Regions from separate parts of the Peribacillus sp. NJ11 genome, predicted to be linked through region 1. Evidence: riboswitches for the same ligand, from Rfam matches in the RefSeq annotation. Region 1 holds a riboswitch; the other holds the start of a gene.

Region 1 (5,891 bases):
CTTAATAAAGCATATTCAGGTGTCCCCTTTTTGAGTTGGACAAAAGCCTTAGCCTTAATAAAAAAGGCTTTGTTTTAATGAATTTGGGTTTAATGCATGTAATTCAGGCAATATGAAAACACCATCCCTTCTGATCAGCACATCGTCAAAGTAGATGTCACCACCGCCATATTCAGGACGCTGGATCAAGACCATATCCCAGTGTATAGATGAACGGTTTCCATTATCCGCTTCTCCATAGGCAAGTCCCAGAGCCAAGTGCAGACTTCCGCTTATTTTCTCATCGAACAATGTATCGTCCATAGGTTCTAATATGTAAGGATTGATTCCAATTGCGAACTCCCCGATAAAACGGGACCCTTCATCGATATCCAGAATCCGGTTCATTTTGGCAGGTTGATTGGAAATGGCTTTAATGATTTTCCCCTTTTCAAGGTTTAATTCCATGTCACTAAAGGTGATTCCTTCATAGGTTGTGGGTGCGTTGAAGGATATCCTTCCATTGACGCTCTCTTTTATGGGTGCCGTAAACACTTCCCCATCAGGTAAATTCTTTTTTCCGGCACATATGATGGCCGGCATACCTTTGATGGAAAAAGTCAAATCTGTCCCCGGTGAAACGATCCTGACTTTGTCAGTCCGTTCCATCAATTGCTTTAACGGTTTCAATGCCGCCTCCATTTTCCCGTAATCCATAGTGCATACTTTGAAAAGGAAGTCTTGGTACCTGTCGAAGTTCATGCCGGCTTTTTGCGCTGATGCGTTGGTGGGATAATTAAGTAAGACCCACCGTCGGTTGTTTACATAGAAAAGAGTGGGAGAATTCATAGCTTCCCCTTGAATACGGTGCCTCTCGATGGGAACATCAGTCATTTCCACGTCGTTTTCTTCACTGGTGATGATGATGACCGCATCGATATCCGTATACTTCTTCAAAGCCCATTGCGATGATGTATCAAGTTGTTCCTTCACATTCCCTTGTAACAGATGTCGGCTAATCTCATCGTCTTCGAGTTCTATATATGGATAAGCACCCACTCTGTATATTTCATCAATCAGCTCTTTCAACAACGGTTTCGTGTTGATATGGCCCCGGATGAGGATTCTCTCTTTTGGCTGTAATTGTATCGAATGGTGAATCAGCCTGGCCGCAAGCTTCGTTATTCGTTCATCCTTCATCTGCCTGTCCCTTATTTTTCTAGGTCTCGAAGAGTTTCAAGCGCTTCTTCGACGTGGCCTTTGACTTTTACTTTACGCCATTCCTTGACTATTTTACCTGCCTTATCAATCAGGAAAGTTGAACGTTCAATGCCCATATATTCCTTGCCGAAATTCTTTTTCAATTGCCACACATCAAATGATTCAGCCGCTTCATGGTTTTCGTCAGCTAGCAGCAGAAAAGGCAATCCATGTTTTTCGATGAATTTTTCATGACGTGCCGCCGGATCTGGGCTGATACCAATGATGACAGCGTTCAATTCCTCGAATTGTTCATTGTGGTCCCGGAAATCACAGGCCTCCGTCGTGCATCCTGGCGTCATGTCTTTTGGATAAAAATATAAAACGATGTATTTCCCTTTAAAATCCGATAGGGAAACCATTTCACCATTGTTTGCAGGGAGTTGAAAATCAGGTGCTTTTTCTCCAATTTTAACAGTCATATTGAATCCTCCATTTCCTTCATTATGGTAAGAGTACCCAATAATCGAAAGAAACACAACTTTCATTTATCCTTCCTCTCTTTATGCTCCAGATCGATCACCGTCCGAATCACGAACGCTGCCGGGAGTGTGTACCCGATGAAAGCCTGAATGGTAGCTATCATCCTGCCCATGCCAATTGGGGCTATATCTCCATACCCTACAGAAAACATGGTCATTGCGCTAAAATAAAAAGAAGTCTTCAACTGTTCATAGAACGTGCCATCCAATCGATTGCCCATATCAAGAATCACCGAATGATTCTGAAGCTCGTATAATAAATAAATCAGTGCAAATCCAACTAATATCGTCGCATATAAATTGCCAAGCCACAGCATATCCTCCAGAGAAAACTTCTTTCCTCCCGACTCAACAAGAAATAACGTCCGAATGCTCATCACCATGCAAAAAATGATTCCTGCAATCAAGATGTAGAAAGTCATCCCCTACGCCCCATTTCAAAACGCTACTTCCTTTATACATACTCCCTGTCCTAACAATATATTCTTTTTTAGGAACAGACTTCAGCCTTATCACTCACACACCCTAAAGGCATTTGTCAAAAAACCGGGAACGTTTCCCGATTTTTTTCATGTTGACCCTTTTGGTCGGATATGTTAAGATTGTCTAAATTTTTATAATAGTTTTTATTTTATAAATATTTGGTGCCTGCAATCAGTTTATCAGCAGGTTTAGTGAAATTTCATATGTGGAAATAGGTTCCTAATTTTCATTAGGATTAAAAGGGAAGCCCGGTTTGATTCCGGCACGGTCCCGCCACTGTAATGGGAATGTTAGCGCCATCCAATATGCCACTGGTCCACGGATCGGGAAGGCTCGCTGCTAATGATATTCCCTAAGTCAGGAGACCTGCCTATTTCGACAACACTGTTTTAACCTACGGGAGATAGGGAGGTGTTAGGGACCTTATAATTATAAGGGGCATTCTGCATGTCTCTTTATTTTAAGCATTTCTAACTTTCTCTTTTTGACGGTTAGGGGTGCTTTTTTTATTGTTTTTAAACAAATCAAAGGAAATTAGGAGGATGAGAATTTTGAAAAGCAGTAATTTGGGGTACCCGCGAATCGGGGAAGATCGTGAATGGAAACGTACATTGGAAGCATATTGGTCCGGGAAAATCGATGAACCAAAATTCACGGCACAACTAAAAGCCATCCGATTAGGCAACTTACAAAAACAAAAAGATCAAGGCATTGATATCATTCCTGTCAACGACTTCACTTTCTATGATCAAATGCTCGATATGTCCGTCATGTTCGGTCTTGTTCCTGAACGTTACTCTGCCTATGGAGGCGGAAGCGTTCCCCTTTCCGTTTATTATTCAATGGCTCGCGGGAACAATGATGAGGTCGCTTCCGAAATGACGAAATGGTTCAATACGAACTATCACTATATCGTCCCTGAATTAAAACTGCCACAGCTGACTTTAACAGAAAATAAACCACTTGTAGCATATCGGGAAGCCAAGGAAAAGCTAGGGATTGAAACGAAGCCCGTGTTAATCGGACCTTATACTTTCATCTCCCTTTCCAAAGGCTTCAAAAAACAAGATATCCCTGGCATAATCCTGAGCCTGCTTCCCCTATATACGCAAATCCTGCAAGAGTTGGAGCAAGAAGGCGTGAAGTGGGTTCAAATGGACGAGCCTTCTCTTGTTTCATCCATTTCCAAAGATGATATGCAAACTGTTACTTACCTCTATGAAAAACTGAATGAAGCAGCACCAAACCTGAACATCATGCTGCAAACATACTTTGATGCCGTGGAACACTACCAAGAAGTCATCGAATTACCAGTTCAGGGAATCGGTCTTGATTTTGTACATGATAAAGGAAGGAATCTAAGTAATCTTGAAGCATCCGGCTTCCCGAAGGACAAAGTGCTTGGTGCAGGTGTGATAGATGGAAAAAATATTTGGCTTTCTGATTTATCGAAAAAGATTCAATTGATCGACACTCTAAAGAAAAAAGTAGCCGAAGACCAAATCTGGCTTCAACCCTCTTGTTCCCTGCTTCATGTTCCAGTGACCGTTCGTAATGAAACCGCCGTTTCAAAAGAAGTGAAAAAAACCCTTGCTTTTGCCGATGAGAAACTTGAAGAAATAACACTCTTGGTCAAAGGGAATAATCAGGGCTTTGAAGCAATCGCCGATAAGGTCGATGCTAATAAATTAACGGTTCAGACGTTAGCTAGTTCAAATGCACGGAATCATAAGAGTGTACAATCCAGTGTCGAAAAGGCTAAATCAGAGCATGTTGGACGTCAGCTTCCATTTAAAGGACGTTACCAAAAACAACAGGAATTTTTCAAATTGCCTTTTCTACCTTCAACAACGATCGGTAGTTTCCCCCAGACATTTGAAGTTAAGCAAGCACGCGGGAAATTCAAAAAAGGAGAATGGAGCGCTGCGCAATATGAAACATTCATTAACGAAGAAATCGGCAGGTGGATCGACATTCAAGAAGAAATCGGCTTGGACGTTCTCGTACACGGGGAATTCGAACGGACGGATATGGTTGAATACTTCGGTCATAAGTTAGGCGGATTTGTCTTTCTAGAAAAGGGCTGGGTACAATCCTATGGGTCTCGCTGCGTAAAACCACCAGTCATTTATGGTGACATCCATTTCATCGAACCGATGACAGTCAGGGAAAGTGTATACGCACAATCACTGACGAAGAAGACCGTAAAGGGAATGCTTACAGGTCCTGTCACGATTTTGAACTGGTCATTTGTCCGTGATGATATTTCCAGGGAGAATGTTTGCTACCAGCTGGCACTTGCTTTGGAAAAAGAAGTCATTGCATTGGAATCGGCTGGAATCAAAATGATCCAAGTTGATGAACCTGCACTTAGGGAAGGTCTACCATTGAAAAAAAGCGATCGCGATGAGTATTTGAACTGGGCTGTGAATTCGTTCTTGATATCCACATCAAGCGTGGAGGATACAACGCAAATTCACACGCATATGTGCTATTGCGACTTCAACAGTTTCATGGATGTCATTTCTTCCTTGGATGCCGATGTAATTTCCATCGAAACATCCCGTAGCCACGGAGAGCTTGCTTCCGCATTCGAGGAAAAAACGTATGAAAAAGGTATTGGCCTGGGTGTGTATGATATTCACAGTCCCCGAGTTCCAGCAGTGGAAGAAATGGTCGATATGATTGAACGGGGCATCAAAGTATTGGATAAAGACCAGTTTTGGATCAATCCCGACTGCGGCCTGAAAACAAGGGGTATCCCGGAAACCGTCGCTTCCCTGAAAAACATGGTCGAAGCAGCAATAATCGTCCGTGAAAATCTTTTAGCCCAAACAACAGGCAAATGATTGAAAAGGAAAGCGGCTTATCAAATGCCCATCCAACACAGCAATCACGGACTTTCCTAACCGACCTTGTTTTTCCACCGGATACGAATCATCATAATACCATCTTTGGCGGGAAAGTAATGGCTTATGTTGATAAAATAGCCTGTATTTCAGCTATGCGCCATTGCCGAAAACCCGTTGTGACTGCTTCAAGCGACTCTTTTGATTTTTTGGCCCCCATCAAGACAGGGGACGCAATTAACCTTGAAGCTTATGTCACTTGTGCCCATCGCACATCAATGGAGGTATTCGTGAAAGTGGAGCGTGAGAACTTATTAACAGGTGAAAAGCAGCTTACGGCACGCGCTTTTTTAACGATGCTGGCCATTGACGAATACGGTAAGCCGACAATCGTACCTCAGGTCATTCCGGAAACGGAAGAGGAAAAGCAGCAATATGTTCAAGCACAAGCAAGATATATTGAAAGAAAAAATAAACGCAAATAAACAAAAAACCCTTCAACATGAATACTGTTGAAGGGTTTTTTTTAGTTTCCTGCCCCACGGTACCTCTTCACTCCTTGATTCCATATGAAAACGGATATCATGAAAAAGGCAACCCCGATTACAGGTGTGGCAAATGCATATGCATACCACTCTTCTTTTCTAAGGAAATAAGATGCCGGATAAACACCAACAAACGCGAATGGCAGCACCCATGTAAGGATAAAACGAATGACCTTATTATAAATATCAACAGGATAGCGACCGTAGTTCCCGATATTGTACATCATTGGCATGATGGATGTTTTCGCATCCGACCAGAACCCAATGCTTGCTATCGCTACGAATATGGCTGC
Region 2 (5,891 bases), 4.0 Mb from region 1:
TTTATCTTCTGGATTGGCCACAACCCACGAACAAGTTTCGGATACTTATGCGGAAGGCGAGATAAAAGCTGTCATTGATGATGTAAACGGAAAGGATATCGAGATTAAAAAAGAAGGATCTGAGGAAGAAAGGAAATGACTTGTTTATTGGTTAGGGTCAAGAATTTCCGGCTGATATTTTAAGGATACAACGATTTAATCCCCTAGCTTTTTGAATGATGAAACAAGCTAGGGATTTTAATTAATAAATTTTTTCTGTCTCGATTTTTTGAAGCAACTCTTCCTTCGTTCTTGGGACAAGTTCCTTTTCTCCGGGTATTCTTGATTGAAGAAGGGCTTGAAACATTTCAAAAACCCACGGCTTCTCGAGATGAGCCTTCATCAAAATGTCTTCATCATGAAAAACGGATACAGGGTCCCCTTGGTATATGACCTTTCCATCGTTCATGACAACGACTTCATCAGCCCATTGATAGGCTAAATTAACATCATGAGTTGATAGAATTATCGTTTTGTCTGGGTGGTGGATACTGTCCAACAGAGCCATGATCTGTCTGGAGAAATAAGGATCCAATCCAGCGGTAGGCTCGTCCAAGAGCCAGACATCGGGTTCCATGGCTAGTACCCCGGCAATGGCGACACGTTTTTTTTGCCCTAAGCTCAAAAAATGGGTAGGTTTGTCTTTCATTTCCGTTACTTCCGTTTGATCCATCGCCCATTGCACTTTCTCCTGGACTACATTTCTATCCCATCCTAAATTCATCGGTCCAAACGATATATCCTGTTGAACATTAGCGGAAAAAAGCTGGGAGTCGGGATCTTGAAAAACGATTCCGACTTGTTTTCGTAATGATAATAATGCTTTACGGTCATATTTCATTTTCTTGCCTTTAAATCTGATTGTTCCTGATGTTGGTTGTAAAAGACCATTTAAATGGAGGAATAGAGTCGATTTGCCGGCTCCATTATTGCCTAATAATGCAATCTTTTTACCTTGTTGAATCAGTAGTGAAAGATCTTTTATCGCGAACGTCCCATCTGCATATTGATGCGTGAGGCCCTCTATATTAAAGATATGCTCTTCCATTTTTGAATTGCCTCCAATTTACATATATCCATAAATAAGGATTAAACTTCCTAGTATTACAATGGCGATTAGCCAATTGCGTGAGGAAAAGGTGTAAGTATCCTCGATATAAGAAAGGTTATCCTGATATCCTCTTGCGTTCATGGCCATCGTCAATTGCCCAGAGCGCTGGAATACTCCCAAAAATAATGATGAGGTTAGTAACCCGAGAGATCGAATGCCTTGCCTTACCGAACCATATCCCAGTCGTGAAGCTTGTGCTAGGTGGATGGCCAAAGCTGTATCTAAAAAAATAAAGATGAAGCGATAGGTCAATTCTATTAGATCGATCAATAAGGAAGGCACTTTAAGTTTTCGCAGTACGGATAGAATGACGGTAATGGGTGTAGTCAAGGTTAAGAAATATAAACAGCTTATACTGCTAAATACGACAGTGATCAAATTGATCACTGTACCAATGCTGCCATCGCTGATGAAAATTTGCCAATTTCCGACTTTCCAGGACCACCAAATATTCGGCATCGAAGTAAATGTACTGGAGATAGAAAAAAGGATGGTAAGTGTGCCTGATAATAGAAAGAATCCTGGTAATAAGAGTAATTTCAGATAATACGAAAGCGGGATTTTTGCCACAAAAAGGATTAAAGCGCTCATCACCATAAAAGTGATGAGCGAAACGGCCAAATCCCTTACCGTTAACGAAAACAGCATAAGGGAGAGTGCAAAAATCATCTTTTCCAACGGATGTACATCCTTTAGCCCATTGAAATAGGCATATTTATCAATGAGTAACATGTTTCGATTTTTCGTTCATTTCTTGTTTGGTTTGTTTTTTCCTTTGTCTCATTACGCCAATGAAGTATCCAATGAAACCAGCTCCGATTGCAGCTTGCAGCGCAAATAATAAGCTCTCGGTTTCTGCACCTGGCGGCTCCCAAATACTATTGAACCAAGGCTTGTATTCCGGCTGGATTTTAGTGATGGCTTCTTCAGCTTCGCCGTCGGCACCGCCAAATTCCGTTCCTTGCTGGGTGATTAACGGTATGGTGGCAAGAATGACGACCAGGAAAAGCAGCAATAAACTTTTTTTCATGTTAACGGGCCTCCTTAGATAAAACTCGCAGCAATTTCAATTCGCCTAGATTGTATTTTTTTAGGAAATTCATCACAACCACTGTCAATAATCCCTCGCTGATTGCCAAGGGAATTTGGGTCAGGGCAAATATTCCTGCAAATTTATTGAATGAGGCCATGAATCCACCTACCTCGGATGGAAAAGCAAGTGCAAGTTGAACGGAAGTTACCACATAGGTTCCTAAATCGCCAAAAGCAGCTGCCAAGAAAACGGCCAGCGAAAAAGACCACCCCAATTTAGTTGCGCCCTTGAAGACAAAGTAAGCAATGAAAGGTCCGCATACAGCCATGGAAAATGCATTGGCCCCTAATGTCGTCAATCCACCGTGAGCCAGTAGAACAGCTTGAAATAATAGAACGATGGAGCCTAAGACACTCATGGCCAATGGCCCGAATAATATGGAACCTAAACCAACTCCGGTAGGGTGTGAAGAACTTCCAGTAACGGAAGGAATCTTCAAGGCAGATAATATGAATACGAATGCACCCGATAGACCGAGCATCATTTTTGTTTCTGGGTTTTCCCTTACTTTGGACCTAATGGACCGGTAACCCAAGATTAAAAATGGAAGGGTCACGGCCCACCAAAATATGGCCCATTCAATTGGTAAAAAGCCCTCCATGATATGCATGGCCATCGCACGTTTTGGGACAAGAAGCAGTAAAATGACAAAATAAAGAATTTTCCAATTGACTCTTTTCATTCTTTCTCCTTTCAACACCTTTAATTTTTCTGATCAAAACTTTAGAAGAAAAGCGGCGCCCAACATAAAAAGCACTTCTCTCAAAAGAAAGAAGTGCGTAATGAACAGGAATTTTGCAGCATAAACCAATATGGGCCATTCTGCCTGATCCGCACACCCATCCTCGTAGGTTGAAACAGTTTCACGCTTCATGGCAGGTCTCCTGGCTTAGGTTCATTGTCCCGTTACATCCTTCCCATCTCATTTGACAGTGGATTAATGTTAACGTAATAGGACTTCCCTTTACAGTGGCGGGACCGCTCCGGACTTTCACCGGCTTCCCTTTTAAGCTGAATTCCGAGAAATTCAACACCATAAAACTTATGTAATTATTTCGAAAATTCTCGTATAGTGTACCATAAAGAAATAATTCCAGCTACACTCTCTTTTTTTTTTTTTTTGACTAAGAATGCAGAGAGGAAAGGCTTATGGCTGGATTTACACTATTAAACTTTTCTAAACAGTCGGAATAAACTATTGAATTTTGCTAAAGTTGTTATATGATAGATAAGGTTAGCTATAATTGTATAATAAAACCAAATATTTCATTTTAAAAGTGCTCTTGTGTGAATTTCCAAGGGATAATAGGGAAATCGGTGAAAATCCGATGCAGCCCCCGCTACTGTAAACGCTGATGAATTGTCGATAACCACTGGCTTAAAGCCGGGAAGGGACAAAGTAAAATGAAGCGTAAGCCAGGAAACCTGCTTTTGAAATTGTATGATACTTTTCGGAGGGAAAGGTAGAAGGACTATGACGATTTTGGGAGATTCAGCATATTTGCGGAGGGCTCCTCATTCATATAGTTTTTTAAACCTTGACTCTTATGTTAAGGTTTTTTATTTTGCCTTTTCCCTGAACTCAGGAGGAAGAAGATGACTACTTGGAACTTGAAGGGTACAAATACGCATTTGTTGATTTGCAATGGAAGCAGTTGCATGAAAAAGGGCGGGGAAGAAGTAACTCAAGCGATTCGCGATGAAATTACTTCAAAGGGACTGGATTTGAAAATTCATACAACAAGGACACGCTGTAACGGAAGATGTAAGGATGCCTGCGTTGTGATTGCCTATCCCCAAGGGAAATGGTATAGAGTGGATACGCCTGATTTCGGTCGGGAGATTGTCAGCAATATCGAAGATGGGGAATATGTTCCACAGATGATCTACCAATTCAGTGATGGGGAAATGACGCCTAATCCGGATTTTCCTGCTCATACGGGTATTTCAAAGAACAAATCGTAAAAGGAGATGTCTTAATGAGTACAAACGGTAAATTATTCGTCGTGGGCTTTGGACCAGGGAATTTTGAACACATTACCAAACGTGCTGTCGAAGCCCTTCAAGAAAGTGACTACATCATTGGTTATAAAACTTATGTTGAACTCATTCAGGGACTGCTTACAGATCAAACGATCATTAGTACGGGGATGACTGAAGAGGTATCACGTGCTCAGGAAGCAGTAAAACAAGCGGAGTTGGGAAAAAAAGTGGCTGTCATTTCCAGTGGGGATGCCGGAGTGTACGGGATGGCAGGGTTGGTTTATGAAGTATTGATTGAAAAAGGTTGGAAAGAAGAAACTGGAGTGGGCATTGAAGTCATTCCTGGTATTTCTGCAATCAACTCTTGTGCGTCTTTACTTGGGGCACCAGTCATGCACGATTCGTGTACGATCAGCCTCAGTGATCATTTAACTCCTTGGGACCTAATCGCTAAAAGGGTGGAAGCAGCTGCAATGGCTGATTTTGTCATTGCGCTTTATAATCCGCGCAGCGGCAGGCGGACTAGGCAAATTGTTGAAACACAGAAAATTCTCCTTCGCTACCGTTCGCCAGATACACCTGTCGGGTTGGTGAAAAGTGCTTATCGCGATCGGCAGGATATTGTCATAACCAATTTGAAAGATATGTTGAATCACGATATTGGAATGTTGACCACCGTCATTATCGGTAATTCATCCACTTTTTTATACGATGACAAAATAATCACACCAAGAGGCTATCAGAGGAAATATACATTGAATTCGGAAAAGCAAACATTGAAGCCGCATCAGCGTCTGCAAAAAGAAGCGGAACCGTGGGCATTAGATCAAGAAGCCGATTCCATGCAAGAAACCTCTACGAAGTCTGCTGGAGGAGTTGGATTACTTACAAAAGCTCCAGAAAAGAAGTCCACTTCTTTTGAAATGGCAATGGAAGCCTTGTCAAGAGTGAAGGGTCAAACCGTTCAGCAATCCATTAAGCCGATTGTCCAGCAAAAAATGGAGTCGGTATTCGAACTTGCCGTAAGTCCAGGTGTGGCGAATAAACAATTCACTCCCAAACAAATGATGACACTTGCGGAAGTTGTCGGGGAAAAGGGAACGATGGAATACACGCCAAATCATAAGATCGTTTTAAAGATCCCGACAACGGACCCGGAAGTCATTACGGGGAAATTGCAATCAGCAAACTTTCTATTATCGCCGATTGGAGATGTACTGACGTTAAAAGCCTGTGATTTCTGTGATGGTGAAAAAGCGGAATCCATACCATATGCGGATGAAATACACCGGGTGCTTGGCGGAATGAAAATGCCTAAGGAACTGAACATCGGATTTAATGGGTGTGGAATGGCTTGTTATAGTGCCGTGATGGATGACATCGGGATTGTCTTCCGAAAAGGGAAGTTCGACTTATTTCTTGGAGCTAAACCGGTTGGAAGAACGGCCCATCCAGGTCAGCCGGTAGCTGAAGGCATTGAACCGGAACGGCTTGTTGAATTGATTACGGACATTGTCGGGGAGTATAAGCAAAATGCCCATCCAAATGAGCGGCTTTTTAAATACTTCAAACGTTCAAAAAAGATACAGAATTTTTCTTATCAGGACATTGCTCCCAAAATAAACATAGAGCCTGCGCCTTGTGAAGACTAATCAAGAGGGGGAA

What was found. Region 1 has a riboswitch for cobalamin ahead of metE (5-methyltetrahydropteroyltriglutamate--homocysteine S-methyltransferase). Riboswitches for the same ligand answer to the same signal wherever they lie in the genome.
Region 2: another riboswitch for cobalamin. It lies ahead of QUF86_RS21160 ((2Fe-2S) ferredoxin domain-containing protein); the one in region 1 lies ahead of metE (5-methyltetrahydropteroyltriglutamate--homocysteine S-methyltransferase).

What each region holds. Positions count from the first base shown of each region.
Region 1 covers NZ_JAUCFO010000001.1:348,312-354,202, forward strand. The annotation lists gene QUF86_RS01750 (aminopeptidase) at 55-1,179, opposite strand; gene bcp (thioredoxin-dependent thiol peroxidase) at 1,191-1,661, opposite strand; gene QUF86_RS01760 (potassium channel family protein) at 1,724-2,143, opposite strand; cobalamin riboswitch at 2,401-2,592, shown strand; gene metE (5-methyltetrahydropteroyltriglutamate--homocysteine S-methyltransferase) at 2,747-5,053, shown strand; gene QUF86_RS01770 (acyl-CoA thioesterase) at 5,050-5,538, shown strand; gene QUF86_RS01775 (ABC transporter permease) at 5,580-5,891, opposite strand, start outside.
Region 2 covers NZ_JAUCFO010000001.1:4,309,516-4,315,406, reverse strand. The annotation lists gene QUF86_RS21190 (YozQ family protein) at 1-139, shown strand, start outside; gene QUF86_RS21185 (energy-coupling factor ABC transporter ATP-binding protein) at 242-1,087, opposite strand; gene cbiQ (cobalt ECF transporter T component CbiQ) at 1,106-1,882, opposite strand; gene QUF86_RS21175 (energy-coupling factor ABC transporter substrate-binding protein) at 1,869-2,180, opposite strand; gene QUF86_RS21170 (energy-coupling factor ABC transporter permease) at 2,182-2,925, opposite strand; gene QUF86_RS21165 (hypothetical protein) at 2,959-3,117, opposite strand; cobalamin riboswitch at 3,101-3,296, opposite strand; cobalamin riboswitch at 3,502-3,690, shown strand; gene QUF86_RS21160 ((2Fe-2S) ferredoxin domain-containing protein) at 3,840-4,208, shown strand; gene cobJ (precorrin-3B C(17)-methyltransferase) at 4,223-5,878, shown strand.